Regions from separate parts of the Neobacillus sp. DHD-1R genome, predicted to be linked through region 2. Evidence: a T-box and tRNA genes for the amino acid it is inferred to sense, from the RefSeq annotation. Region 2 holds a T-box; the other regions hold tRNA genes.
What was found. A T-box is a leader RNA that pairs with one kind of tRNA and senses whether it is charged. The one in region 2 lies ahead of serS (serine--tRNA ligase), so its partner is inferred to be a tRNA-Ser.
Positions count from the first base shown of each region.

Region 1: it has a tRNA-Ser gene. The T-box ahead of serS (serine--tRNA ligase) is inferred to sense a tRNA for this amino acid. The anticodon was not compared.
Region 3: it has a tRNA-Ser gene. The T-box ahead of serS (serine--tRNA ligase) is inferred to sense a tRNA for this amino acid. The anticodon was not compared.
Region 4: it has a tRNA-Ser gene. The T-box ahead of serS (serine--tRNA ligase) is inferred to sense a tRNA for this amino acid. The anticodon was not compared.

Region 1 covers NZ_CM173232.1:4,752,366-4,759,371, reverse strand. The annotation lists rRNA gene AC3ANL_RS23535 (16S ribosomal RNA) at 1-403, shown strand, start outside; rRNA gene AC3ANL_RS23530 (23S ribosomal RNA) at 593-3,528, shown strand; rRNA gene rrf (5S ribosomal RNA) at 3,730-3,846, shown strand; tRNA gene AC3ANL_RS23520 (tRNA-Glu) at 3,888-3,962, shown strand; tRNA gene AC3ANL_RS23515 (tRNA-Val) at 3,966-4,041, shown strand; tRNA gene AC3ANL_RS23510 (tRNA-Arg) at 4,061-4,134, shown strand; tRNA gene AC3ANL_RS23505 (tRNA-Pro) at 4,141-4,217, shown strand; tRNA gene AC3ANL_RS23500 (tRNA-Met) at 4,247-4,323, shown strand; tRNA gene AC3ANL_RS23495 (tRNA-Ser) at 4,343-4,435, shown strand; tRNA gene AC3ANL_RS23490 (tRNA-Met) at 4,604-4,677, shown strand; tRNA gene AC3ANL_RS23485 (tRNA-Asp) at 4,681-4,757, shown strand; tRNA gene AC3ANL_RS23480 (tRNA-His) at 4,803-4,878, shown strand; tRNA gene AC3ANL_RS23475 (tRNA-Gln) at 4,892-4,963, shown strand; tRNA gene AC3ANL_RS23470 (tRNA-Gly) at 4,978-5,051, shown strand; tRNA gene AC3ANL_RS23465 (tRNA-Ile) at 5,062-5,135, shown strand; gene AC3ANL_RS23460 (sugar phosphate isomerase/epimerase family protein) at 5,338-6,120, shown strand; gene AC3ANL_RS23455 (sugar kinase) at 6,108-7,006, shown strand, end outside.
Region 2 covers NZ_CM173232.1:5,387,718-5,394,723, reverse strand. The annotation lists gene AC3ANL_RS26645 (serine hydrolase) at 157-1,476, shown strand; gene pdxS (pyridoxal 5'-phosphate synthase lyase subunit PdxS) at 1,643-2,524, shown strand; gene pdxT (pyridoxal 5'-phosphate synthase glutaminase subunit PdxT) at 2,526-3,116, shown strand; T-box leader at 3,180-3,400, shown strand; gene serS (serine--tRNA ligase) at 3,443-4,723, shown strand; tRNA gene AC3ANL_RS26625 (tRNA-Ser) at 5,012-5,104, shown strand; gene AC3ANL_RS26620 (deoxynucleoside kinase) at 5,475-6,170, opposite strand; gene AC3ANL_RS26615 (deoxynucleoside kinase) at 6,185-6,835, opposite strand.
Region 3 covers NZ_CM173232.1:4,099,042-4,106,047, forward strand. The annotation lists gene AC3ANL_RS20210 (glucose-1-phosphate adenylyltransferase) at 1-248, opposite strand, end outside; gene glgB (1,4-alpha-glucan branching protein GlgB) at 196-2,139, opposite strand; tRNA gene AC3ANL_RS20220 (tRNA-Glu) at 3,260-3,331, opposite strand; tRNA gene AC3ANL_RS20225 (tRNA-Ser) at 3,342-3,432, opposite strand; tRNA gene AC3ANL_RS20230 (tRNA-Asn) at 3,439-3,513, opposite strand; tRNA gene AC3ANL_RS20235 (tRNA-Ile) at 3,527-3,603, opposite strand; tRNA gene AC3ANL_RS20240 (tRNA-Gly) at 3,611-3,684, opposite strand; tRNA gene AC3ANL_RS20245 (tRNA-His) at 3,702-3,777, opposite strand; tRNA gene AC3ANL_RS20250 (tRNA-Phe) at 3,806-3,881, opposite strand; tRNA gene AC3ANL_RS20255 (tRNA-Asp) at 3,991-4,067, opposite strand; tRNA gene AC3ANL_RS20260 (tRNA-Met) at 4,071-4,144, opposite strand; tRNA gene AC3ANL_RS20265 (tRNA-Ser) at 4,163-4,255, opposite strand; tRNA gene AC3ANL_RS20270 (tRNA-Ile) at 4,275-4,351, opposite strand; tRNA gene AC3ANL_RS20275 (tRNA-Met) at 4,374-4,450, opposite strand; tRNA gene AC3ANL_RS20280 (tRNA-Ala) at 4,469-4,544, opposite strand; tRNA gene AC3ANL_RS20285 (tRNA-Pro) at 4,563-4,639, opposite strand; tRNA gene AC3ANL_RS20290 (tRNA-Arg) at 4,646-4,719, opposite strand; tRNA gene AC3ANL_RS20295 (tRNA-Leu) at 4,738-4,826, opposite strand; tRNA gene AC3ANL_RS20300 (tRNA-Gly) at 4,831-4,905, opposite strand; tRNA gene AC3ANL_RS20305 (tRNA-Leu) at 4,937-5,018, opposite strand; tRNA gene AC3ANL_RS20310 (tRNA-Lys) at 5,033-5,108, opposite strand; tRNA gene AC3ANL_RS20315 (tRNA-Thr) at 5,261-5,333, opposite strand; tRNA gene AC3ANL_RS20320 (tRNA-Val) at 5,508-5,583, opposite strand; rRNA gene rrf (5S ribosomal RNA) at 5,592-5,708, opposite strand; rRNA gene AC3ANL_RS20330 (23S ribosomal RNA) at 5,962-7,006, opposite strand, start outside.
Region 4 covers NZ_CM173232.1:3,208,795-3,215,800, reverse strand. The annotation lists rRNA gene AC3ANL_RS15615 (23S ribosomal RNA) at 1-2,432, shown strand, start outside; rRNA gene rrf (5S ribosomal RNA) at 2,634-2,750, shown strand; tRNA gene AC3ANL_RS15605 (tRNA-Val) at 2,761-2,836, shown strand; tRNA gene AC3ANL_RS15600 (tRNA-Thr) at 2,858-2,933, shown strand; tRNA gene AC3ANL_RS15595 (tRNA-Leu) at 2,956-3,040, shown strand; tRNA gene AC3ANL_RS15590 (tRNA-Gly) at 3,050-3,124, shown strand; tRNA gene AC3ANL_RS15585 (tRNA-Leu) at 3,130-3,218, shown strand; tRNA gene AC3ANL_RS15580 (tRNA-Arg) at 3,236-3,309, shown strand; tRNA gene AC3ANL_RS15575 (tRNA-Pro) at 3,316-3,392, shown strand; tRNA gene AC3ANL_RS15570 (tRNA-Ala) at 3,411-3,486, shown strand; tRNA gene AC3ANL_RS15565 (tRNA-Met) at 3,509-3,582, shown strand; tRNA gene AC3ANL_RS15560 (tRNA-Ser) at 3,612-3,704, shown strand; tRNA gene AC3ANL_RS15555 (tRNA-Tyr) at 3,727-3,811, shown strand; tRNA gene AC3ANL_RS15550 (tRNA-Trp) at 3,817-3,890, shown strand; tRNA gene AC3ANL_RS15545 (tRNA-Leu) at 3,944-4,025, shown strand; gene AC3ANL_RS15540 (general stress protein) at 4,297-4,728, shown strand; gene AC3ANL_RS15535 (hemerythrin domain-containing protein) at 5,059-5,562, opposite strand; gene ccpN (transcriptional regulator CcpN) at 5,866-6,507, shown strand; gene AC3ANL_RS15525 (pyruvate, water dikinase regulatory protein) at 6,525-7,006, shown strand, end outside.

The DNA of each region.
Region 1 (7,006 bases), 640 kb from region 2:
TTGGGCACTCTAAGGAGACTGCCGGTGACAAACCGGAGGAAGGTGGGGATGACGTCAAATCATCATGCCCCTTATGACCTGGGCTACACACGTGCTACAATGGATGGTACAAAGGGCAGCAAAGCCGCGAGGCCTAGCCAATCCCATAAAACCATTCTCAGTTCGGATTGTAGGCTGCAACTCGCCTACATGAAGCCGGAATCGCTAGTAATCGCGGATCAGCATGCCGCGGTGAATACGTTCCCGGGCCTTGTACACACCGCCCGTCACACCACGAGAGTTTGTAACACCCGAAGTCGGTGGGGTAACCGTAAGGAGCCAGCCGCCTAAGGTGGGACAGATGATTGGGGTGAAGTCGTAACAAGGTAGCCGTATCGGAAGGTGCGGCTGGATCACCTCCTTTCTAAGGATAATGCAGTCCTTTCGGACTGATAAGAAGTTGACCGCTTTTTGTTTGTTTAGTTTTGAGAGAGCAATTCTCTCGAAACATTCGTTCTTTGAAAACTAGATAATCGTAAGAAGAAGCAAGTGAAACATCGAGTAATCGCCATTTTAGTTTTCTCTCTTATTTAATAAGAGAAATAACCTTTTAGGTTAAGTTAGAAAGGGCGCACGGTGAATGCCTTGGCACTAGGAGCCGATGAAGGACGGGACTAACACCGATATGCTTCGGGGAGCTGTAAGTAAGCTTTGATCCGGAGATTTCCGAATGGGGAAACCCACTGCTCGTAATGGAGTAGTATCTTTACCTGAATACATAGGGTATGGATGGCATACCCGGGGAACTGAAACATCTAAGTACCCGGAGGAAGAGAAAGCAAACGCGATTCCCTGAGTAGCGGCGAGCGAAACGGGACATAGCCCAAACCAAGAGGCTTGCCTCTTGGGGTTGTAGGACACTCAACATGGAGTTACAAAGGAACGGGGTAAATGAAGCGATCTGGAAAGGTCCGTCATAGAAGGTAAAAACCCTGTAGTTGAAACTTCGTTCCCTCCTGAGTGGATCCTGAGTACGGCCGGACACGAGAAATCCGGTCGGAAGCAGGGAGGACCATCTCCCAAGGCTAAATACTCCCTAGTGACCGATAGTGAACCAGTACCGTGAGGGAAAGGTGAAAAGCACCCCGGAAGGGGAGTGAAATAGTTCCTGAAACCGTGTGCCTACAAGTAGTCAGAGCCCGTTCATGGGTGATGGCGTGCCTTTTGTAGAATGAACCGGCGAGTTACGATCCCATGCAAGGTTAAGTTGAAGAGACGGAGCCGCAGCGAAAGCGAGTCTGAATAGGGCGAATGAGTATGTGGTCGTAGACCCGAAACCAGGTGATCTACCCATGTCCAGGGTGAAGTCCAGGTAACACTGGATGGAGGCCCGAACCCACGCACGTTGAAAAGTGCGGGGATGAGGTGTGGGTAGCGGAGAAATTCCAATCGAACTTGGAGATAGCTGGTTCTCTCCGAAATAGCTTTAGGGCTAGCCTCACGTAGTAAGAGTCTTGGAGGTAGAGCACTGTTTGGACTAGGGGCCCTCATCGGGTTACCGAATTCAGACAAACTCCGAATGCCAAAGACTTATCCGTGGGAGTCAGACTGCGAGTGATAAGATCCGTAGTCAAAAGGGAAACAGCCCAGACCACCAGCTAAGGTCCCAAAGTATACGTTAAGTGGAAAAGGATGTGGAGTTGCTTAGACAACCAGGATGTTGGCTTAGAAGCAGCCACCATTTAAAGAGTGCGTAATAGCTCACTGGTCGAGTGACTCTGCGCCGAAAATGTACCGGGGCTAAACGTATCACCGAAGCTGTGGATTGACATCAACGATGTCAGTGGTAGGAGAGCGTTCTAAGGGCGTTGAAGCTAGACCGTAAGGACTGGTGGAGCGCTTAGAAGTGAGAATGCCGGTATGAGTAGCGAAAGATGAGTGAGAATCTCATCCACCGAATGCCTAAGGTTTCCTGAGGAAGGCTCGTCCGCTCAGGGTTAGTCGGGACCTAAGCCGAGGCCGAAAGGCGTAGGCGATGGACAACAGGTTGATATTCCTGTACCACCTCTTTATCGTTTGAGTGATGGGGGGACGCAGGAGGATAGGGTAAGCGCGCTGTTGGATATGCGCGTCTAAGCAGTTAGGCTGGTAAGTAGGAAAATCCGCTTACCGTGAAGGCTGAGCTGTGACAGCGAGGGAAATTTAGTACCGAAGTTCCTGATTCCACACTGCCAAGAAAAGCCTCTAGCGAGATAAAAGGTGCCCGTACCGCAAACCGACACAGGTAGGCGAGGAGAGAATCCTAAGGTGAGCGAGAGAACTCTCGTTAAGGAACTCGGCAAAATGACCCCGTAACTTCGGGAGAAGGGGTGCTCTTTGGGGTGAATAGCCTCGAAGAGCCGCAGTGAATAGGCCCAGGCGACTGTTTAGCAAAAACACAGGTCTCTGCGAAGCCGCAAGGCGAAGTATAGGGGCTGACGCCTGCCCGGTGCTGGAAGGTTAAGAGGAGGGGTTAGCGCAAGCGAAGCTCTGAATCGAAGCCCCAGTAAACGGCGGCCGTAACTATAACGGTCCTAAGGTAGCGAAATTCCTTGTCGGGTAAGTTCCGACCCGCACGAAAGGCGTAACGATCTGGGCACTGTCTCAACGAGAGACTCGGTGAAATTATAGTACCTGTGAAGATGCAGGTTACCCGCGACAGGACGGAAAGACCCCGTGGAGCTTTACTGTAGCCTGATATTGAATTTTGGTACAGCTTGTACAGGATAGGTAGGAGCCTGAGAAGCCGGAGCGCTAGCTTCGGTGGAGGCGTCGGTGGGATACTACCCTGGCTGTATTGAAATTCTAACCCGCACCCCTGATCGGGGTGGGAGACAGTGTCAGGTGGGCAGTTTGACTGGGGCGGTCGCCTCCTAAAGAGTAACGGAGGCGCCCAAAGGTTCCCTCAGAATGGTTGGAAATCATTCGTAGAGTGTAAAGGCACAAGGGAGCTTGACTGCGAGACCTACAAGTCGAGCAGGGACGAAAGTCGGGCTTAGTGATCCGGTGGTTCCGCATGGAAGGGCCATCGCTCAACGGATAAAAGCTACCCCGGGGATAACAGGCTTATCTCCCCCAAGAGTCCACATCGACGGGGAGGTTTGGCACCTCGATGTCGGCTCATCGCATCCTGGGGCTGTAGTCGGTCCCAAGGGTTGGGCTGTTCGCCCATTAAAGCGGTACGCGAGCTGGGTTCAGAACGTCGTGAGACAGTTCGGTCCCTATCCGTCGTGGGCGCAGGAAATTTGAGAGGAGCTGTCCTTAGTACGAGAGGACCGGGATGGACGCACCGCTGGTGTACCAGTTGTCTTGCCAAAGGCATCGCTGGGTAGCTATGTGCGGACGGGATAAGTGCTGAAAGCATCTAAGCATGAAGCCCCCCTCAAGATGAGATTTCCCATAGCGTCAAGCTAGTAAGAACCCTGAAAGATGATCAGGTTGATAGGTCAGAGGTGGAAGCGTGGCGACATGTGGAGCTGACTGATACTAATCGTTCGAGGACTTAACCAAATAGAAAAGCGAAGGCGACTGGTCAACTTCGACAGACGTTGGAGAGCCGGCACTGCAAATCCTGGTTTTGGATTTGAAGGGACGGATCGAAACGGCCGAGAAGTTAGGAGCCGCAGCTGGACAATTTTTAAAGCGAACTTGAGTTTTACCACTTCTTCTGCATTATCTAGTTTTGAGAGAATGATCTCTCTAATTTTATAGTCTGGTAATTAAGGCGAGAAGGTCACACCCGTTCCCATACCGAACACGGAAGTTAAGCTTCTCAGCGCCGATGGTAGTTGGGACACGCGTCCCTGTGAGAGTAGGACGTTGCCAGGCACTGCCCCTTTGGGGCTATTATTTTGTCAAAAATGAATACCGGCCCCTTGGTCAAGCGGTTAAGACACCTCCCTTTCACGGAGGTAACACGGGTTCGAGTCCCGTAGGGGTCACCATTTGGAGGATTAGCTCAGCTGGGAGAGCATCTGCCTTACAAGCAGAGGGTCGGCGGTTCGATCCCGTCATCCTCCACCATTTACTATTTAGTAATTTTGCGCCCTTAGCTCAGCTGGATAGAGTGTTTGACTACGAATCAAAAGGTCGGGAGTTCGAATCTCTCAGGGCGCATTTTTACGGGAAGTAGCTCAGCTTGGTAGAGCACTTGGTTTGGGACCAAGGGGTCGCAGGTTCGAATCCTGTCTTCCCGACCAGTCGAAGTATTGTTATAATATGTGTGTTTGGCGGTGTAGCTCAGCTGGCTAGAGCGTACGGTTCATACCCGTAAGGTCGGGGGTTCGATCCCCTCCGCCGCTACCAAATGGTTTATTTTAATAATGGAGGAATACCCAAGTCTGGCTGAAGGGATCGGTCTTGAAAACCGACAGGCGGGTCATACCGCGCGGGGGTTCGAATCCCTCTTCCTCCTCCATAATATTTTTTATTGTTTTTTATTGTCGCGGGGTGGAGCACGTTCGAATATGCTTCTTCGATTACTCTACAGCGCAACGATTGAGCTGCTTCTTGGCTATGCTTTCCGAAATCGGGGCGGTCATTAACGAAATATGGAGCATGCTTCAAACTAAATATTTTTTATTGTCGCGGGGTGGAGCAGTCTGGTAGCTCGTCGGGCTCATAACCCGAAGGTCGCAGGTTCAAATCCTGCCCCCGCAATTTGGTCCGGTAGTTCAGTTGGTTAGAATGCCTGCCTGTCACGCAGGAGGTCGCGGGTTCGAGTCCCGTCCGGACCGCCATTTTATTCCAAGTAGGTTTCCTACTATTAATATATATAGATTTTGGCGGTTGTGGCGAAGTGGTTAACGCACCTGATTGTGGTTCAGGCATTCGTGGGTTCGATTCCCATCAGCCGCCCCATTTTTATTATTATTGGGCTATAGCCAAGCGGTAAGGCATCGCACTTTGACTGCGACATGCGTTGGTTCAAATCCAGCTAGCCCAGCCTTTTTATATATTGCGGGTGTAGTTTACTGGTAAAACCTCAGCCTTCCAAGCTGATGTAGTGGGTTCGATTCCCATCACCCGCTCCATAATGAATATGGGCCTATAGCTCAGCTGGTTAGAGCGCACGCCTGATAAGCGTGAGGTCGATGGTTCGAGTCCATTTAGGCCCATCTGAAAAAAATATTGTAGGTGATTGGTACCGTGTGCATTAACACGGGAATCAGTCACCTTTTTTTATTTTACTTAGAATTTTTTATAAAATTCTATTGCAAAAACGCTTTCATTGGGTTTATAATATCAATAAATCGATTTACTAAACCGATTTACTAAACCGTTTTATAATAAATGTTCATCATAGAAAGGATCTTCGTTATGAAAAAAGTGATTGTCCCGTTAAATGCTTTTGATAGGAAGGCAGTATTAGAAAATGGGCAAGCATCCTATGTTGAGCTGATCGCTCAGGCGGGAGCCTATGGGTTAGAAATTCGTCGTGAATTGTTGCCGAATGAGAATCTGCAGCTCGATAAAATAAAAAGTGAAATAGATAAATTTGGACTCTTCACTGTTTATTCTGCTCCGATTGAATGCTGGAAAGAGAACCACCAGCTAAATGAAGAGCAATTAAGTGAAATTTTTAAAGAAGGAGTCTTGCTTGGTGCCAAGTGGATAAAGGTTTCACTCGGATATTTTCAAAAAGGAGAATCCAGTGTTACTGAACTTGCTGCTTTTCTAAAGCAAAAGCCTGAAATTCAATTACTGGTCGAAAACGACCAAACAATACACGGAGGAAATATCAGTCAGTTACAAGCATTTTTTGAAAGCGTTGTCGAACAGGATGTTTCGGTTAAAATGACCTTTGATGCTGGGAACTGGTATTATTCCGGTCAGGATGTTGAGGAAGCATTGAGTAAGCTGGCTCCCTATGTCGTGTATCTTCATTTAAAACAGGTGGAGGTAAAGAATGATACCTTCGTTACAGTGCCACTTCAATCTGAAGGTGAACACAGCTGGAAGAAAGTAATGAGGAGCTTACCGGGTGACATTATGAAAGCACTGGAATTTCCAATCGTGCCGAACAAGAAAACAAAGGATTTTATTAAAATGATTAATGATTTGGTTAAGGAAAGCGAGGCGTTAACAACGTGCAACAGCTAGATGTAGTTACCTTTGGCGAAGCAATGGCCATGTTTATCGCCAATCAGCCAGGACCCTTGCATGAAGTCAGTCAATTTACCCGTGAGCTTGCTGGGGCAGAAACCAATGTTGCAATTGGCCTTTCAAGACTGGGTCTACGGTCTGGCTGGGCTAGTAAAGTAGGAAACGATGCTTTTGGCAAGTTTATAATTGATAGACTCAAAAATGAAAACGTCAACATTGATCATGTCTTGGTTGATGAAAATTATCCAACTGGATTTCAAATGAAATCAAGGGTGTTGAAAGGAGATCCCGAGGTCCAATATTTCCGAAAAGGGTCAGCTGCAAGTCACATGAGTGTAGACGATTTTAATGAAAAGTATTTTCTAGAGGCAAAGCATATGCATATGACGGGGATTCCTTTGGCCCTTTCTGAGCAAGTAAGAGATTTTTCAAAACATGCACTAGCATTTATGAAAAAAAGCGGCCGAACTGTTTCGTTTGACCCAAATTTACGTCCTAGTCTTTGGGAATCACAACAAGAAATGATAAACCACATTAATGAAGCTGCATTCCAAGCAGATACTGTCTTGCCTGGCATTACAGAGGGACAGCTTTTGACTGGCTACAAAGAGCCCCGTGATATAGCATCCTTTTACCTTACAAAAGGCGTTAAGCTGGTAGTGATTAAGCTTGGTGAGGCCGGGGCATTTTATAAAACAACGAAAGAAGAAGGAACAGTTTCCGGCATTAAAGCGGAAAAAGTCGTTGATACGGTTGGCGCTGGTGATGGCTTTGCTGTTGGTGTCATCAGTGGATTAATGGAAGGGCTTTCGGTCCAAGAGGCTGTCTTAAGAGGGAATGCAATTGGTTCCTTGGCGGTTCAAGCACCAGGGGACAACGATGG
Region 2 (7,006 bases):
TAAATTTAATCAAATTCATAAAATATGCCATAAGATGGTGCTATGCTCCGTCTATGATTTACTAGGCAGTTATGTTAAAATAACGAAAGTGTATAAATTGCTTGGAGGGCGTAAATAGTGAACAAACATTTTTATCAGAAATGTATTGCCAGTGCAATGGCAATAATCATGTTTTTTGGCCTTTTTGCGGGTGTCGATAAAGCCCATGCAGAAGCGGCATTAAATGTGAGTGCAGACGGAGCGATATTAGTTGATGGAAAAACTGGTAAGGTTTTATATGAAAAAAATGCTGATAGTGTGCTAGGAATTGCTAGTATGACAAAGATGATGACAGAGTATCTTTTACTAGATGCTATAAAAAACGGTAAAGTGAAATGGGATCAAGAGTATACGGTCAGTGATCTTGTTTATAAAAACTCTCAACATCGTGATCTTTCCAATGTGCCATTACGTGCAGATGGTAAATATAAAATTCGCGAGCTATATGAAGCAATGGCTATTTATTCTGCAAATGGAGCAACCATTGCCATTGCGGAAGTAATTGGCGGTTCAGAAACCAATTTTGTAAAAATGATGAATGCCAAAGCGAAAGAATTAGGTTTAAAAGATTATAAATTTGTAAACTCAACGGGATTAAATAATCGTGATTATCATGGCCAGCATCCTGGGGGAAGCGGGGATGAAGATGAGAACGTGATGTCCGCTCGTGCTGTGGCTAAATTAGCCTTTCATCTCATCAATGATTTTCCAGATGTATTAAAAACGGCTAGTACACCAAGGAAGATTTTTAGAGAAGGTACTGACGATCAAATTAAGATGGATAACTGGAACTGGATGCTTCCAGAATTAACATATGGCTATCAAGGGATGGACGGGCTCAAAACAGGGACAACTGACTTTGCCGGTTATTGTTTTACCGGAACAGCCAGCCGTGATGGAAAAAGATTTATTACCGTCGTTCAAAATGCCAAGGATGCCAGCGGTAAAGGCGGTTATAAAGCCCGCTTTGATGAAACAAGAAAAATGATGGATTATGCGTTCAGTAATTATACGAACGAAGAACTTGTTCCAAAACATTATCAAGTAAAAGGTCATAAAGCCTTGCCTGTTATTAAGGGCAAAGAGGACCAAGTAAAGATTTATACCAAATCTGCTATTAATATGGTTATCCTTAATGGTGAAAAGAAAAACTATAAACCAGTCCTTGTCCTTGATAAAAAGAAAGTCAATAAAAATGGTGAGTTAACAGCCCCTATTAAAAAAGGTGAAAAGGTTGGTTATTTGAAACTAGAACCAAAAAATGGGGAAAAGGTTAGCTTCTTAACAGAAGAAGGTCAGAAAAAGGCACAGGTAGACGTGGTTGCTGCTCAAAATGTAGAAAAAGCCAACTGGTTCGTGTTAATGATGCGTGGTATTGGCAATTTCTTCGGAGATGTTTGGCACGGGATTTCAACAACAGTTAAAGGTTGGTTCTAATCACATCTGTTAAATTTTACCATATGAAAAAGGAAGGATTCTTGTCTTGACAGGAATCCTTTTTTGTTGCTTTAATGATTCTATGGTAAAATAATTCCGATTGATCGCATGGGATTTTTCCTATAGACATTTTTCTTAATATTAAAATAAAGGGGGATTTTAACAAATGAAAACTGGTACTGAAATTGTAAAACGTGGTATGGCAGAAATGCAAAAAGGCGGCGTCATTATGGACGTTGTTAATGCTGAACAAGCAAGAATTGCGGAGGAAGCCGGCGCTGTAGCGGTAATGGCATTAGAGCGTGTTCCTTCTGATATCCGTGCAGCTGGCGGCGTCGCAAGAATGGCTGATCCAAGAATTGTTGAAGAGGTACTAAAGGCTGTTTCAATCCCCGTGATGGCTAAGGCAAGAATTGGTCATATTGTAGAGGCACGTGTGCTTGAAGCTATGGGTGTCGACTATATCGATGAGAGTGAAGTATTAACTCCAGCTGATGAGGAGTATCATTTAAATAAAAAAGAATATACTGTACCGTTCGTATGTGGCTGCCGTGACCTCGGTGAGGCTGCACGCAGGATCGGTGAAGGTGCTTCTATGCTTCGTACAAAAGGGGAGCCAGGAACAGGAAATATCGTCGAGGCTGTCCGTCATATGCGTAAGGTAAATGCTCAGGTCCGTAAAGTGGCAGGCATGCAAGAGGACGAGTTAATGACAGAAGCAAAATTACTTGGCGCACCATACGAATTGCTGCTTGAAATTAAGCGTCTAGGCCGTTTGCCAGTCGTTAATTTTGCCGCCGGCGGTGTAGCAACACCTGCTGATGCAGCGCTTATGATGCAATTAGGAGCAGATGGTGTATTTGTTGGTTCTGGAATTTTTAAATCAGAAAACCCTGCTAAATTTGCTAGAGCAATTGTGGAGGCAACAACCCATTTCCAAGATTATAAATTGATCGCTGAACTTTCTAAGGATCTTGGAACACCAATGAAGGGGATTGAAATCTCATCACTAGCACCTCAAGATCGTATGCAGGAGCGTGGATGGTAAAATGATTAAAATCGGCGTACTCGCTTTGCAGGGAGCTGTCCGTGAACATATTAACTCCTTAGAAGCATGTGGTGTTGAGGCAGTTGCTGTTAAACACAAAGAAGAATTAGAAGATCTTGATGGTCTTATTCTTCCTGGAGGCGAGAGCACTGCAATGCGCCGCTTAATTGACAAATATGATTTTATGGATGCGCTAAAGGCATTTGCGGCCGCAGGAAAACCAATGTTTGGCACATGTGCAGGTCTTATTCTCTTGGCAAAACAACTGGTCGGCTATAATGAGTCACATATTGGTGTGATGGACATTAAGGTGGAACGTAATTCCTTTGGCCGTCAAGTTGATAGCTTTGAGGCTGACCTTGCGATTAAAGATATAGCTGAAAGCTTTCCAGCGGTATTTATTCGTGCGCCGCACATCGTTGAAGCTGGTGAGAATGTAGAAATTTTGTCCAAGCATAATGACCGCATTGTCGCCGCACGGGAAGGACAATTTCTGGGCTGCTCATTCCACCCGGAATTAACCGAAAACCATGCCATTACCGCTTACTTTGTCGAGATGGTGAAGGAAGCAAAAGCAGAACAACTTGTGTAAAGTACGGATAATATGGTTGCATTTGGTTAATAATTATAGTAAATTATAAAGCAAATCCATAATGATAAAGCAATGAGAGGAACAAGTAACAAGAAATTCACTCTTAAAGAGAGCCGATGGATGGTGTGAATCGGTGTGTGATACTTGTGAATCCCTCCTCGAGCAAGGTATGGAACACCTCCATGAGGTAAGTAAGTACTTTCGGTAGAGACCGTTACATTTTTTGAGGTGGACAGTTTTGGCTGTCAACCAGGGTGGTATCGCGAGTAACTCTCGTCCCTGTTTAGGGGCGGGAGTTTATTTTTTTTTAAAAGGAGTGCAAAAAAATGCTAGATATTAAAGTTTTACGAGCTAATTTTGCAGAAGTAAAAGAAAAGCTGCAGCACCGCGGTGAGGATTTATCTGCTTTAGGACAATTTGAGGACCTAGATTTGAAAAGACGAGAGTTAATCGTTGAGACAGAAAAGTTAAAGAGCAGAAAAAATGAAGTTTCCCAGCAAGTAGCGGCATTAAAGCGTGAAAAGCAGGATGCTGATCATTTGATTACTGAAATGCGTGAGGTTGGCGACCAAATTAAGACGCTTGATGACGAACTGCGCGGGGTAGAAGAGACCTTAGAACAGTTATTATTAAGTATTCCAAACATTCCGCATGAAAGTGTACCTATTGGGGAAACAGAAGACGATAATGTGGAAATCAGAAAATGGGGTCAGGTTCGTGAATTTAATTATGAGGCAAAGCCGCACTGGGATCTTGCCACTGAACTAGGAATCCTTGATTTTGAACGGGCTGGAAAGGTTACCGGCAGCCGCTTTGTCTTTTATAAGGGTCTTGGTGCTCGCTTAGAACGTGCCTTGATCAGTTTCATGCTTGACCTTCATGTGGAGGAGCATGGCTACACCGAAATTTTACCGCCATATTTAGTAAATCGCACAAGTATGACAGGTACAGGGCAATTACCGAAGTTTGAAGAAGATGCCTTTTTAGTTGGAAATGAAGATTATTTCCTTATTCCTACGGCTGAGGTGCCTGTAACCAACTATCACCGTGATGAAATTTTGAGCGGTGCTGATCTTCCCATTCGCTTTGCGGCTTATAGTGCATGCTTCCGGTCTGAGGCAGGCTCTGCAGGACGTGATACAAGAGGATTAATTCGTCAGCATCAATTCAATAAAGTCGAGCTTGTTAAGTTTGTGAAGCCAGAGGATTCTTATGAGGAGCTTGAAAAACTAACTCATGATGCGGAGAGGGTCTTACAGATTCTTGAACTGCCTTACCGTGTGTTAAGCATGTGTACGGGCGATCTTGGCTTTACGGCTGCGAAGAAATATGATCTTGAAGTTTGGCTGCCAAGCTATGGCACGTACCGCGAGATTTCTTCTTGCAGTAATTTTGAGTCCTTCCAAGCGAGACGAGCCAATATTCGCTTCCGTCGTGATCCAAAATCGAAACCAGAGCATGTTCATACATTGAATGGATCTGGCCTTGCGATTGGCCGCACTGTCGCCGCAATTTTAGAAAATAACCAGCAGGAAGACGGCAGTGTCGTCATCCCAACGGCGCTGCGTCCGTATATGGGCAATCGTGAAGTTATCAAACCATTGTAAGAAAAGCGCAAGCGCCCTGATCAGCGGCGTATGGCCTGGAGCGCTCCAACTGAGATAAAGGAAACACGAAGAGCCGGAGGCGCATTCGTGCTTGACTTATCGTAGGGCGGAGAGCGAAGGACACTAGCCGCTAGGGCGCTGGAGCTAGACAATTCTCGAAGCCAAAACTTATAAACTCTTATATAGTAAAAAAATAAAATTCCGGACGAAATAATTTTTTGTCCGGAATTTTTAAAAAGATTGGTTGACGCAGTATGAAATATATGATATATTATCACTTGTCGATACGGAGGAATACCCAAGTCTGGCTGAAGGGATCGGTCTTGAAAACCGACAGGCGGGTCATACCGCGCGGGGGTTCGAATCCCTCTTCCTCCTCCATAAACTAAAACAATCGCGCATAAAATACTGGAGATAGAAAGCTCGTTACATTTGTAACGGCTTTTTTTTGCCTGTTATTCAAAACCCCGGGACTGCCATCTATAAGAAAAGCGGAAGCGCCCTGGTCAGCGGCGTATGGCCTCCTCGGAAAAGCTTACGCTTTCCCTTCGTGCGGTGCCAATGCTGCCGATGCCTTCCTTATGGAGCGCTCCAACTGAGATAAAGGAAACAAGAAGAGCCGGAGGCGCATTCGTGCTTGACTTATCGTAGGGCGGAGAGCGAAGGACACTAGCCGATAGGGCGCTGGAGCTGGACAATTTTCGGAGATTTTTATACTTTCTTATCTTATAAAAAGAAAGCACATATTGGATTAACCAATATGTGCTTTTTCTATTTTTAGAATATTATTTAACTTCTCTTCCACAGCACGGCAAACGTTTAGGGCATCGGCCTTACTTTTAACCACGTCTGTGTTGTCCATATCAATGACTAACACTTCACTAGCTGTATATTGATTCATGACCCACTCATCATAGCCCTTCCATACTTCAAAGTAGTACTCTTTCAGTTCAGGGTTGATTTCAAAGCTTCTGCCGCGAGCCATAATACGATCAATGACCGTATCAAAGGATCCTTTTAAGTAAACCATAATATCTGGCGCCTTTTTTGGAAGTTCATTCAGTTCTTCCAACATATTATCAACAAGGTCTTCGTAAATTTTAAATTCCAAGTTGGAGATTCTGCCTAGGTTTTTATTTACATAAGCAAAATACCAGTCTTCATAAATGGAACGGTCTTGAATGGTGTAAATCGGTTCACGCCAATTGATGCATTCTTTCACCGTTTTAAAACGTTTGTTTAGGAAAAATAACTGTAAGAGAAAAGGGATTCTTCTTGCATCCAACTCTTCTGGTGTCAGTTCGTAGTAAAGGGGGAGAATCGGATTATCATCCACCGCTTCGTAAAACACTTTACTTTCAATGCCTTTATTTTTAAAGTGTGCATTTAATGTATCAGCAACACTTGTTTTTCCGAGACCAATCATACCACCTATAACGATACTCACTTACATCCCCCGTTCTATAATATGTTGTTTGACCAGCTGTTCTCTTTTAAAGAAGTTGATAACTTTTGAAAAATATAATTCAAATCCTGCTCGCTTTTTACAAAATCCAACTCATCGCCGCTAAAACGGAGAACAGGGATTTCTGGATGTTCCTTTTCAAAGGTCGCTAAGGTATTTTCATAGTCAATCGATAGTTGTTCTAGATATAGGGGGCTAATATTTTTCTCTACTTCACGCCCTCTAATTCTGATTCTTTTCAATAGGGTATCTAAGCTTGCATTCAAATAAATGATGACATTAGGCTTCGGCATATCTTCAGTCAGAATTTGATAAATCTTTAAGTATTTTTGGTATTCTTCAACGCTTAAAGTCCGCTCGGCAAAAATCAAATTTTTTAGAATATGATAGTCTGCAACAACAGATTGATCCTGGCTTAAGTAATGGGTATTGATATCCCCTAGTTGCTTATATCGATTGCATAGGAAAAACATTTCTGTTTGAAAACTCCATTCCTCTATATTGTCATAGAATTTCCCTAAAAATGGATTTTCATCAACAATCTCTTTTAGTAAGGCAAAATTAAACTGTTTTGAAATGGCTTTTGCGAGAGATGTTTTTCCTACACCAATCGGCCCTTCAACGGTAATAAAGGGTGTATCCCCCATTGCAAGTCCTCCTTCTCCAACTGCCTGCACTTCTATGATTAACCAGTTTGAACCAGATAATTTATTTATAACTTAGGAATTGTCCAGCTCCAGGCCATACGCCGCTGACCAGGGCACTTCCGCTTTTCTTTTAGACACAAAAATTATTTTATCACAATCGTTGCAGGAAGG
Region 3 (7,006 bases), 1.3 Mb from region 2:
CCATCTTTACGGTCGAGATCCCACGCACTGCCAATTCCAATATAGGAATTCAAAAGGAGGGGCTGGTACTGTGTTAGCACCCCTACTGTATCAATTCCTGAATTCGCACAATTGCTCAATGTAAAGTCGATAATTCGGTACTTTCCTCCAAAAGGAACTGCTGGTTTCGCTAAATCCCTTGTCAGCGAATTAAGCCTACTTCCTTTCCCTCCTGCTAATAGCATGGCTACGCACTTTTTCTTTCCCATTTCCCTTTCGCTCCTTTCGTTTTTTAACTGGTCGAATGATTTGAAATCCAAACGGAGGAATCGCAATTTCTATTGAAGAAGGTTGATTATGAAAAGGTTCTTCTATCGCCAAAATGATTTTTTTATTTATCATTCCAGATCCGCCGAAATCCTCATGATCACTATTAAAAATTTCCCGATACTCCCCTGCTTTCGGAACACCGATTTTATAAACTGGATAGGTCACACCCGTGAAATTGCAGACCATGACCAAATGCTCCTCTTCTTTTTTCCCTTTTCGTATGAATGAGAAAATAGATTGACTGCTGTTGTTTACATCGATCCATTCAAACCCCTCATGCAGATGGTCTAATTCATAAAGTGCCTTCGACCGTTTGTAAAGTTTCGTTAATACTTTTACATATGTGTTAATATTGCGGTGCATGTCATATTCCAATAAATTCCAATCTAATTGTTCTTTGTCCTTCCACTCTGAAAACTGTCCTAGTTCAAACCCCATAAATAAAAGTTTCTTACCAGGGTGTGCAAACATATAACCAAGTAACAACCTAAGCTGGGCAAACTTCTCCCAATAATCCCCTGGCATTTTATCTAACAGCGACTTTTTCCCATGGACCACTTCATCATGAGAAAACGGCAGCATGAAGTTTTCTAAAAAGGCATATAAAAGTGAAAAAGTAACCTTTGAATGGACCTTTGCTCTCCCATATGGCGGGGTTTCCATGTATTCAAGCATGTCATTCATCCACCCCATATTCCATTTGTAATCAAAACCAAGACCGCCGTAGCGAACTGGTGTAGTTACTTGAGGGAATTCAGTAGAATCTTCACCAATCATTAAAAAGTGGGGGTCGTATTCATGGACTTCTTCATTTAATTTTTTCAAAAACTGAATTCCAAAAGGGTTTTCGCGCTTTCCGTCCGTGGCATTCGGCCAATAAATAATATTGGCAACCGCATCCATCCGAAATCCATCAATATGGAAATAGTCAATCCAATAGAGGGCATTAGAGATAAGGAAGCTTTGTACCTCACCTTTGCCTAAATCAAAATTAGCGGTTCCCCATATTACATTTTCTCTATCATGAACATAGCTATAGGAGTATATATGTGTTCCATCAAACCGATAGAGACCGTGTGCATCTTTACAAAAATGCCCCGGGACCCAGTCAAGAATGACACCGATTCCTTGCTGATGACACTGATCCACAAAATATCTGAAGTCATCGGGTGTACCATATCTGGACGTCACTGAAAAATAACCAGTTCCTTGATATCCCCATGAAGCATCTAGCGGGTGTTCGACAATCGGTAATATTTCGATATGAGTAAACCCAAGCTCCAATACATATGGTATAAGCTCGGAGGCCAATTCCTTATAGGTTAAATAACTGCCATCCGCCTTCTTTTTCCAAGAACCAAGATGGACCTCATATATAATCGCTGGATCTGATAAAACATTCATTTTCTCTCTTCTGTTTATCCAGTGAAGGTCTTGCCACTCATAATTGTTTAAGGAATAGACAATTGAGGCCGTATGGGGTCTTAATTCCGAGTAAAAAGCAAATGGATCTGCCTTAAGGAGCTTTTCACCAAAATGAGTCATTATTTCATACTTGTAAATGGTTCCTTCTAAGTCTTGATTTATTACTATAATCCAGACTCCCTCTTCATTAACCTTTTGTAGATCATATCCTTCACCATTCCAATTATTAAAATTGCCTACGAGCCTCACCTGTGCGGCATTTGGGGCCCATACACAAAATCGTGTATATACTTGATTGGAATCCTTAAAGATATGAGCGCCAAAAAGCTGATGACTGTGGAAGTAGCTACCTTCATGAAATAAGTGCAGCTGATAATCTGTTGGAAATAAGGTATTCACTGTCATGGCTCTCCTCATCCTCAATGAAAATATGTACTTCTTTGACCAATTATAAATGGTATTGAATCATATGCCTCAGAAAACTTTTTTATCTTTTCTGACAATAAATGAGGTATGTTGTCACCAAAGGACTTTTTCTGACAATTTCCGACACTATACGACCGAATTTTCACCATCAATCGACAGAAAGATATAAAGTTTTTTTGAAAATTTAAGTGATTTTCAAGCAAAAAAATTATTTAAACATTAATAAAATGAACGTCATAAAGTTAAGGGAATTAGCAGAAATGTAAGCGGTACCAACAAGAAACTCAAAATAAACAACGTTGAAAATATTATATTAACATAATGAATAACCAACGGTTGTAAACGCTTTTCTTAAAGGCTTGGCAAGGGGTGCATATAGAACTAATTTGAAGCTGTCTTTAAGGACGAGACAGGGTCTTTGGATCCTCATAATTGATGGGCAGCATCGCTTGTGTGTGTCGATGCTACTGTTTCTGGTTGTGAGTTTAGATGGGAGTAGGTGGCGACCTGGGTATTTCGAAGCGGGGCTTGCAATATTGATTTTGAGGGATAATATGGGTTCTAGGAGACATTAAACAGGCTATTTGGTGCTTGAGTTGTTGATTGCAGCTGCGGCTACGGCAGTGATTTTTGGGAGCCACGGTCGTTTATCAGGGCTATTAGCGACCGGCGGCTGAAATTTTTAGGGGCTCCAGTCGTTTATATGTGCTATTGGCGACCGGCGGCAGTGATTTTTGGGGACTACGGTCGTTTATCAGGGCTATTGGCGACCGGCGGTAGTGATTTTTGGGAGCCACGGTCGTTTATGAGGTCTATTGACGACCCCCGGAGGCAATTTTTTGGGACTACGGTCGTTTATCAGGGCTATTGGCGACCGGCGGCAGTGATTTTTGGGAGCCACGGTCGTTTATCAGGGCTTTTGACGACCCCCAGCGGCGTTATTTTATTGCAATGGTCGTTTATCCAGGACTATTAACGCCTGGCTTCTCTTTTTTAATGTACCCAGTCGTTAATGAGTTCTTATCATTAAAATAAAAACAGCGATAAGATAAATTTGTATAAAAAAAAACTGATAACAGATTGTTATCAGTTCTTTATATGACCCCTACGGGACTCGAACCCGTGTTACCTCCGTGAAAGGGAGGTGTCTTAACCGCTTGACCAAGGGGCCATTTATTTTATGGCGGAGAAGGAGGGATTTGAACCCTCGCGCCGGTCACCCGACCTACACCCTTAGCAGGGGCGCCTCTTCAGCCACTTGAGTACTTCCCCATAATTTGGCTCCGCAGGTAGGACTCGAACCTACGACCGATCGGTTAACAGCCGATAGCTCTACCACTGAGCTACTGCGGAAAAATAATATTTATGGTGGGCCTAAATGGACTCGAACCATCGACCTCACGCTTATCAGGCGTGCGCTCTAACCAGCTGAGCTATAGGCCCAAGAATTTGGAGCGGGTGATGGGAATCGAACCCACTACATCAGCTTGGAAGGCTGAGGTTTTACCAGTAAACTACACCCGCAAAACAATTTTTTATAATGGGGCGGCTGATGGGAATCGAACCCACGAATGCCTGAACCACAATCAGGTGCGTTAACCACTTCGCCACAGCCGCCACAATAAAAAACTATTTAATTGAAAAATGGTGGCTCAGGACGGAATCGAACCGCCGACACAAGGATTTTCAGTCCTTTGCTCTACCGACTGAGCTACTGAGCCAACATATTACTCTTACCTACAAGAAAATTGAGGTAGGACCTTTGCTGCAGAAGCTAATTCAATGATGTGAACAATCTGTTCTACTAACTTAAGCTACTGTGCAATAAAATGGCGGTCTGGACGGGACTCGAACCCGCGACCTCCTGCGTGACAGGCAGGCATTCTAACCAACTGAACTACCAGACCATATTGCGGGGACAGGATTTGAACCTGTGACCTTCGGGTTATGAGCCCGACGAGCTACCAGACTGCTCCACCCCGCGACAATAATAATAAATATATGGAGGAGGAAGAGGGATTCGAACCCCCGCGCGGTATGACCCGCCTGTCGGTTTTCAAGACCGATCCCTTCAGCCAGACTTGGGTATTCCTCCGTGTTAAATATAAAATTACTGGTGGACCTTGTAGGACTCGAACCTACGACCGGACGGTTATGAGCCGTCTGCTCTAACCAGCTGAGCTAAAGGTCCAAGTTGAAGTTCATTTATAAAATGGTAGCGGCGGAGGGGATCGAACCCCCGACCTTACGGGTATGAACCGTACGCTCTAGCCAGCTGAGCTACACCGCCAAATATCAAATTATTTTATGGTGGAGTCTAGGGGGATCGAACCCCTGACCTCCTGCGTGCAAAGCAGGCGCTCTCCCAGCTGAGCTAAGACCCCATAAAGGAATGAATTGAATGGTCGGGAAGACAGGATTCGAACCTGCGACCCCTTGGTCCCAAACCAAGTGCTCTACCAAGCTGAGCTACTTCCCGTAAAAATGCGCCCTGAGAGATTCGAACTCCCGACCTTTTGATTCGTAGTCAAACACTCTATCCAGCTGAGCTAAGGGCGCATATAACTTTATTGTAAATGGTGCCGAGGACCGGAATCGAACCGGTACGGTAGTCACCTACCGCAGGATTTTAAGTCCTGTGCGTCTGCCAGTTCCGCCACCCCGGCATTTTGGAGCGGAAGACGGGATTCGAACCCGCGACCCCCACCTTGGCAAGGTGATGTTCTACCACTGAACTACTTCCGCATTATGTTATTTGCTATTGCAAAAATCTTGATGCGGGTGAAGGGAGTCGAACCCCCACGCCTTGCGGCGCCAGATCCTAAGTCTGGTGCGTCTGCCAATTCCGCCACACCCGCATATAAATTTATTATGGTGAGCCATGAAGGACTCGAACCTTCGACCCTCTGATTAAAAGTCAGATGCTCTACCAACTGAGCTAATGGCTCGTACTAATATAATACACTAATCACTTATTTCGCCGGATGCCCACACCTCAGTAAGCTTATTCAAGCAGCAACTCGGCGTGTGCCCTGAAGCTGTTTCATAGAAGCTTACTCGAACGTGCTCTACCAACTGAGCTAATGGCTCGTACTAAAGGTGCCGGCGAGAGGACTTGAACCCCCAACCTACTGATTACAAGTCAGTTGCTCTACCAATTGAGCTACCCCGGCATGTAGTTTGGAAAATTATTAAGTTTGAACACGCTGTTCTTGTTGCCGTCATCCTGACCTCAGAATGAATATTCAAGCAGCTACTCGGTCAGTATGCTGAAGTTTTTTCAGGAAGCATATTCGGTCGTACTCTACAAATTGAGCTACCCCGGCAAACAGATTGAAAATTTATTATGGTGGAGGATGACGGGATCGAACCGCCGACCCTCTGCTTGTAAGGCAGATGCTCTCCCAGCTGAGCTAATCCTCCATATAACAGCCTGGCAACGTCCTACTCTCACAGGGACGCGTGTCCCAACTACCATCGGCGCTGAGAAGCTTAACTTCCGTGTTCGGTATGGGAACGGGTGTGACCTTCTCGCCTTAATTACCAGACTATTTATTCGACACTATTTTATTATAATGTCTTTTTTATATTTTTCAAGAGGAAATTTAAATTTTTTCATTCCCTCAAAACTAAATAATCTAGAAGAAGTGTTGTAAAACTCAAGTTCGCTTTAAAAATTGTCCAGCTGCGGCTCCTAACTTCTCGGCCGTTTCGATCCGTCCCTTCAAATCCAAAACCAGGATTTGCAGTGCCGGCTCTCCAACGTCTGTCGAAGTTGACCAGTCGCCTCCGCTTTTCTATTTGGTTAAGTCCTCGAACGATTAGTATCAGTCAGCTCCACATGTCGCCACGCTTCCACCTCTGACCTATCAACCTGATCATCTTTCAGGGTTCTTACTAGCTTGACGCTATGGGAAATCTCATCTTGAGGGGGGCTTCATGCTTAGATGCTTTCAGCACTTATCCCGTCCGCACATAGCTACCCAGCGATGCCTTTGGCAAGACAACTGGTACACCAGCGGTGCGTCCATCCCGGTCCTCTCGTACTAAGGACAGCTCCTCTCAAATTTCCTGCGCCCACGACGGATAGGGACCGAACTGTCTCACGACGTTCTGAACCCAGCTCGCGTACCGCTTTAATGGGCGAACAGCCCAACCCTTGGGACCGACTACAGCCCCAGGATGCGATGAGCCGACATCGAGGTGCCAAACCTCCCCGTCGATGTGGACTCTTGGGGGAGATAAGCCTGTTATCCCCGGGGTAGCTTTTATCCGTTGAGCGATGGCCCTTCCATGCGGAACCACCGGATCACTAAGCCCGACTTTCGTCCCTGCTCGACTTGTAGGTCTCGCAGTCAAGCTCCCTTGTGCCTTTACACTCTACGAATGATTTCCAACCATTCTGAGGGAACCTTTGGGCGCCTCCGTTACTCTTTAGGAGGCGACCGCCCCAGTCAAACTGCCCACCTGACACTGTCTCCCACCCCGATCAGGGGTGCGGGTTAGAATTTCAATACAGCCAGGGTAGTATCCCACCGACGCCTCCACCGAAGCTAGCGCTCCGGCTTCTCAGGCTCCTACCTATCCTGTACAAGCTGTACCAAAATTCAATATCAGGCTACAGTAAAGCTCCACGGGGTCTTTCCGTCCTGTCGCGGGTAACCTGCATCTTCACAGGTACTATAATTTCACCGAGTCTCTCGTTGAGACAGTGCCCAGATCGTTACGCCTTTCGTGCGGGTCGGAACTTACCCGACAAGGAATTTCGCTACCTTAGGACCGTTATAGTTACGGCCGCCGTTTACTGGGGCTTCGATTCAGAGCTTCGCTTGCGCTAACCCCTCCT
Region 4 (7,006 bases), 2.2 Mb from region 2:
CCGTGAGGGAAAGGTGAAAAGCACCCCGGAAGGGGAGTGAAATAGTTCCTGAAACCGTGTGCCTACAAGTAGTCAGAGCCCGTTCATGGGTGATGGCGTGCCTTTTGTAGAATGAACCGGCGAGTTACGATCCCATGCAAGGTTAAGTTGAAAAGACGGAGCCGCAGCGAAAGCGAGTCTGAATAGGGCGAATGAGTATGTGGTCGTAGACCCGAAACCAGGTGATCTACCCATGTCCAGGGTGAAGTCCAGGTAACACTGGATGGAGGCCCGAACCCACGCACGTTGAAAAGTGCGGGGATGAGGTGTGGGTAGCGGAGAAATTCCAATCGAACTTGGAGATAGCTGGTTCTCTCCGAAATAGCTTTAGGGCTAGCCTCACGTAGTAAGAGTCTTGGAGGTAGAGCACTGTTTGGACTAGGGGCCCTCATCGGGTTACCGAATTCAGACAAACTCCGAATGCCAAAGACTTATCCGTGGGAGTCAGACTGCGAGTGATAAGATCCGTAGTCAAAAGGGAAACAGCCCAGACCACCAGCTAAGGTCCCAAAGTATACGTTAAGTGGAAAAGGATGTGGAGTTGCTTAGACAACCAGGATGTTGGCTTAGAAGCAGCCACCATTTAAAGAGTGCGTAATAGCTCACTGGTCGAGTGACTCTGCGCCGAAAATGTACCGGGGCTAAACGTATCACCGAAGCTGTGGATTGACATCAACGATGTCAGTGGTAGGAGAGCGTTCTAAGGGCGTTGAAGCTAGACCGTAAGGACTGGTGGAGCGCTTAGAAGTGAGAATGCCGGTATGAGTAGCGAAAGATGAGTGAGAATCTCATCCACCGAATGCCTAAGGTTTCCTGAGGAAGGCTCGTCCGCTCAGGGTTAGTCGGGACCTAAGCCGAGGCCGAAAGGCGTAGGCGATGGACAACAGGTTGATATTCCTGTACCACCTCTTTATCGTTTGAGTGATGGGGGGACGCAGGAGGATAGGGTAAGCGCGCTGTTGGATATGCGCGTCTAAGCAGTTAGGCTGGTAAGTAGGAAAATCCGCTTACCGTGAAGGCTGAGCTGTGACAGCGAGGGAAATTTAGTACCGAAGTTCCTGATTCCACACTGCCAAGAAAAGCCTCTAGCGAGATAAAAGGTGCCCGTACCGCAAACCGACACAGGTAGGCGAGGAGAGAATCCTAAGGTGAGCGAGAGAACTCTCGTTAAGGAACTCGGCAAAATGACCCCGTAACTTCGGGAGAAGGGGTGCTCTTTGGGGTGAATAGCCTCGAAGAGCCGCAGTGAATAGGCCCAGGCGACTGTTTAGCAAAAACACAGGTCTCTGCGAAGCCGCAAGGCGAAGTATAGGGGCTGACGCCTGCCCGGTGCTGGAAGGTTAAGAGGAGGGGTTAGCCTTAAAAGCGAAGCTCTGAATCGAAGCCCCAGTAAACGGCGGCCGTAACTATAACGGTCCTAAGGTAGCGAAATTCCTTGTCGGGTAAGTTCCGACCCGCACGAAAGGCGTAACGATCTGGGCACTGTCTCAACGAGAGACTCGGTGAAATTATAGTACCTGTGAAGATGCAGGTTACCCGCGACAGGACGGAAAGACCCCGTGGAGCTTTACTGTAGCCTGATATTGAATTTTGGTACAGCTTGTACAGGATAGGTAGGAGCCTGAGAAGCCGGAGCGCTAGCTTCGGTGGAGGCGTCGGTGGGATACTACCCTGGCTGTATTGAAATTCTAACCCGCACCCCTGATCGGGGTGGGAGACAGTGTCAGGTGGGCAGTTTGACTGGGGCGGTCGCCTCCTAAAGAGTAACGGAGGCGCCCAAAGGTTCCCTCAGAATGGTTGGAAATCATTCGTAGAGTGTAAAGGCACAAGGGAGCTTGACTGCGAGACCTACAAGTCGAGCAGGGACGAAAGTCGGGCTTAGTGATCCGGTGGTTCCGCATGGAAGGGCCATCGCTCAACGGATAAAAGCTACCCCGGGGATAACAGGCTTATCTCCCCCAAGAGTCCACATCGACGGGGAGGTTTGGCACCTCGATGTCGGCTCATCGCATCCTGGGGCTGTAGTCGGTCCCAAGGGTTGGGCTGTTCGCCCATTAAAGCGGTACGCGAGCTGGGTTCAGAACGTCGTGAGACAGTTCGGTCCCTATCCGTCGTGGGCGCAGGAAATTTGAGAGGAGCTGTCCTTAGTACGAGAGGACCGGGATGGACGCACCGCTGGTGTACCAGTTGTCTTGCCAAAGGCATCGCTGGGTAGCTATGTGCGGACGGGATAAGTGCTGAAAGCATCTAAGCATGAAGCCCCCCTCAAGATGAGATTTCCCATAGCGTCAAGCTAGTAAGAACCCTGAAAGATGATCAGGTTGATAGGTCAGAGGTGGAAGCGTGGCGACATGTGGAGCTGACTGATACTAATCGTTCGAGGACTTAACCAAATAGAAAAGCGGAGGCGACTGGTCAACTTCGACAGACGTTGGAGAGCCGGCACTGCAAATCCTGATTTTGGATTTGAAGGGACGGATCGAAACGGCCGAGAAGTTAGGAGCCGCAGCTGGACAATTTTTAAAGCGAACTTAAGTTTTACCACTTCTTCTGAATTATCTAGTTTTGAGAGAACGATCTCTCTAATTTTATAGTCTGGTAATTAAGGCGAGAAGGTCACACCCGTTCCCATACCGAACACGGAAGTTAAGCTTCTCAGCGCCGATGGTAGTTGGGACACGCGTCCCTGTGAGAGTAGGACGTTGCCAGGCTGTTATTTATGGAGGATTAGCTCAGCTGGGAGAGCATCTGCCTTACAAGCAGAGGGTCGGCGGTTCGATCCCGTCATCCTCCACCATACTATATTTTCAATCAATATGCCGGGGTAGCTCAATTGGTAGAGCAACTGACTTGTAATCAGTAGGTTGGGGGTTCAAGTCCTCTCGCCGGCACCATGCTTTTTACTTAATTGAATATGCGGGTGTGGCGGAATTGGCAGACGCACCAGACTTAGGATCTGGCGCCGCAAGGCGTGGGGGTTCGACTCCCTTCACCCGCACCAAAGTTTTTTGCGGAAGTAGTTCAGTGGTAGAACATCACCTTGCCAAGGTGGGGGTCGCGGGTTCGAATCCCGTCTTCCGCTCCAATAGTGCCGGGGTGGCGGAACTGGCAGACGCACAGGACTTAAAATCCTGCGGTAGGTGACTACCGTACCGGTTCGATTCCGGTCCTCGGCACCATTACAATAAATTTATATGCGCCCTTAGCTCAGCTGGATAGAGTGTTTGACTACGAATCAAAAGGTCGGGAGTTCGAATCTCTCAGGGCGCATTTTTACGGGAAGTAGCTCAGCTTGGTAGAGCACTTGGTTTGGGACCAAGGGGTCGCAGGTTCGAATCCTGTCTTCCCGACCATTCAATTCATGCCATTATGGGGTCTTAGCTCAGCTGGGAGAGCGCCTGCTTTGCACGCAGGAGGTCAGGGGTTCGATCCCCCTAGACTCCACCAAACATTTTAAAATTTATTTTATGGCGGTGTAGCTCAGCTGGCTAGAGCGTACGGTTCATACCCGTAAGGTCGGGGGTTCGATCCCCTCCGCCGCTACTTAAACACAATTAACCTTTTTATAAAATGGAGGAATACCCAAGTCTGGCTGAAGGGATCGGTCTTGAAAACCGACAGGCGGGTCATACCGCGCGGGGGTTCGAATCCCTCTTCCTCCTCCAGTTTTAATTCTCTTTTATATGTGGAGGGGTAGCGAAGTGGCTAAACGCGGCGGACTGTAAATCCGCTCCCTCCGGGTTCGGCGGTTCGAATCCGTCCCCCTCCACCACAAATAGGGGCATAGTTTAAAGGTAGAACAAAGGTCTCCAAAACCTTTGGTGTGGGTTCGATTCCTGCTGCCCCTGCCAAATTTTTTCTTCATAAATTCCTGATTGTACTATGGGATTTTTATTTAATATTTGCCGATGTGGCGGAATTGGCAGACGCGCACGACTCAAAATCGTGTTCCGTGAGGAGTGTCGGTTCGACCCCGACCATCGGTATCAAATAATTCGAAATAGAAAACAGACTTTAACTATTATGTTGGAGTCTGTTTTATTTTTATATGCCCGATGAGTGGTGCAAAAGTATACATTTCCCCAAGAATGTATCAGTACGAGTTGAAGTGAATATTATCAATTAGCTGATCCTCTCTGCGATAAGCTGGAAGTTGACTAAATTAAAGATTAATGATCATTTTCTAGAATTTTGCATGATTGAAATTTTCCTGAGAGGGAATTTAATTAGTACATCATGTAAAGGAGATAATCGCTCATGGAAAAACGAATCATAGGTGTTTATGAAACTGAAAAACAGGCACAGACAGCGGTAGAGGATTTACATAGGAAGGGCTACAACTTTGAGCAGATCTCTATTCTAGCAAAAAATATCGAAGGATTGGAATCGAATGGTGACCAAGTGAAACTTAAAGAAACGGAAGGAATCATTGCAGGGGCAACGGCTGGTGGAATAATCGGATTGGCTGGTTTTTTCGTAGGAATGAGTGCCCTAGCACTTCCTGGCATCGGTCCAATAATAGCGGCAGGTCCGTTATTATTAACCCTGGGTGGAGCTGTATCTGGTGCTGCTGCCAAAGCCGGCGGTTTAACCGGGGCCTTACAGGAGATTGGATTGGATGAAGAAGAAGCTCGCCAATATGAAGAAGATGTGAAAAAAGGGAAAATTCTCATCGTAGTCGCAGAATAATTCCGAAATAAAGGATGCTTAGTCATTTATACGTTTGGTAATAAAACAATAATTATTATAAGAAGTTCAATAAATTGTTCTCTCTGATGGATTCAATACATTATTCTAAATAATTGTGTTAACTATTGATGTTTTAATATTTTTAAAAATATCAGATTTTAAAATATCCTGTTCCTTGAGGAGTGTCGGTTCGACCCCGGCCACCGGTATCAGGGAATTGTTACAAAAAGGCTTTCAACTAATATGTTGAAGGCCTTTTTGTTTTTTTTAAGTCGCCTTCGCTTGAAGGAAAAGGCCCAACCTATCGTAGTTTGGGCTTGGAATAAATTGCTATTCTGAAACCTTTTGGAAAACAATTTCTTTTTCAGCTTCCGTAAACATCCGCTCTGCCATTGGGTAAAGGACCTGTTCTTCTTTCATGAAATGCTGTAAAAGAATATTGACCGCATTATTAATAAGATTTGCATTTTTAATCATGTCATCTATTGAACTTTCTTTAGGGGTTTTAGTATTTATAAAAAATTCATTGATCAATTCTCTTGCCTGTTCGTGTTCAGCTTCCATTACAGCTATTGGACCTCCATGTTGGCCAATGTATTTTTCCATCATCCGAAATAAGATATCTTCTTCACGGACTGAATGAAACTCTAGGTTTCTGAAAAACTCTTTTACTTCCTGAATTAATTGTTCAAAAGCAGTACCTTGCTCGTCCTCAACTTTATTACATAAGGAAATTAAAAGTTCCATATTGTTTCTTAATGGGTGATGTTCACTTATTAATTTATTTAAGCCCTCGGAAAGGGCAGTTGGACCCTTACCAAATAATCCTTGCATATCAAAATCTCCTCTCGAATTTTACTCTTTTAAGTATATAAAAAAGATGGAATTTATATTGTGATTCAAATCACTATAAAATTTAAACATAATTTTTATAAAAGAAACAAAATCCCGTCTCATGCAACGGGATTTTGTTTGTTTATATAATTCAGAATATTAAAATTTTAATTAATTGTGATGTTTTATTCAAATTATTGTACCGATTTAATATTAAATGTTATATACTATATACAAATAAGTATAACACATTTATAATAAATACATAGAATATAACATATTAAGGTGATTAAGGGGGTGGTAATGATTAAACTTACCAAGCGTCAGGACGAAATCCTGGATATTGTTAAAGAAAATGGACCGATAACGGGGAAAGAGATTGCAGAAAAGCTTTCACTATCACGAGCAGCGTTAAGACCTGATCTTGCCATCTTAACTATGTCAGGAAATTTAGATGCGAGACCAAGAGTAGGATATTTTTATAATGAAAAATTTCCTAATAAGCATCAAGCGGAAAAATACCTTCATCAGAAGGTCAATGATTATAAGGCCCTTCCAATTGTGGTGGGAAAATCAACCTCGGTTTATGATGCAATTGTTCAGTTATTTTTAGAGGATGTTGGAACACTTTACGCTGTTGATGCTGACGGCCATTTAACAGGGGTGATTTCTAGAAAGGATTTGCTCAGAGCATCACTAGGAAATCAAAATCTTCATGATCTGCCTGTAAGTGTCATAATGACGAGAATGCCGAATATCATCACGATTAATCCAGAAGAAACTTTGCTTGAAGCTGCAAAAAAAATGATTCACAACCACATTGACTCTTTACCGGTTGTAAAGAATGTGGACGGGCAAACAAATACATATTTGCTAGTGGGTCGCATTACGAAAACAACGATAACACGAGCATATTTAGAAATTATGGATGAAAAATCAAACTAAGAGGAGTGGCTGAAATTTTGGTAAAGAAAGAAGTTGTCTATGTGGTATCTGACTCAGTAGGGGAAACGGCTGAGTTTGTTGTAAAAGCAGTGGCAACACAATTTAATGGCGGCCATGTTGATATTCGCCGTAATTCTTATGTGGATGACCTTGAAGATATTGAAGATGTCATCTTGTTAGCCAAAGACGCTCATTCGATTATTGCTTATACGATTGTTATTCCAGCATTAAAAGAATATCTAGATCGAAGAGCTGCTGAAGAAGGAATTTTGGCAGTAGATTTACTAAGTCCGTTGATGAATGCTTTTACCACTAAATTTAATAAGGTGCCCCATCACCAACCTGGTTTGATGCGAAAACTGGATGAAGAATACTTCCGAAAAATTGAAGCGATTGAATTTGCCGTTAAATATGATGATGGACGCGACCCAAGAGGAATTACCAAGGCTGACATCGTTTTAATTGGTGTATCTCGGACCTCGAAGACACCACTATCGAT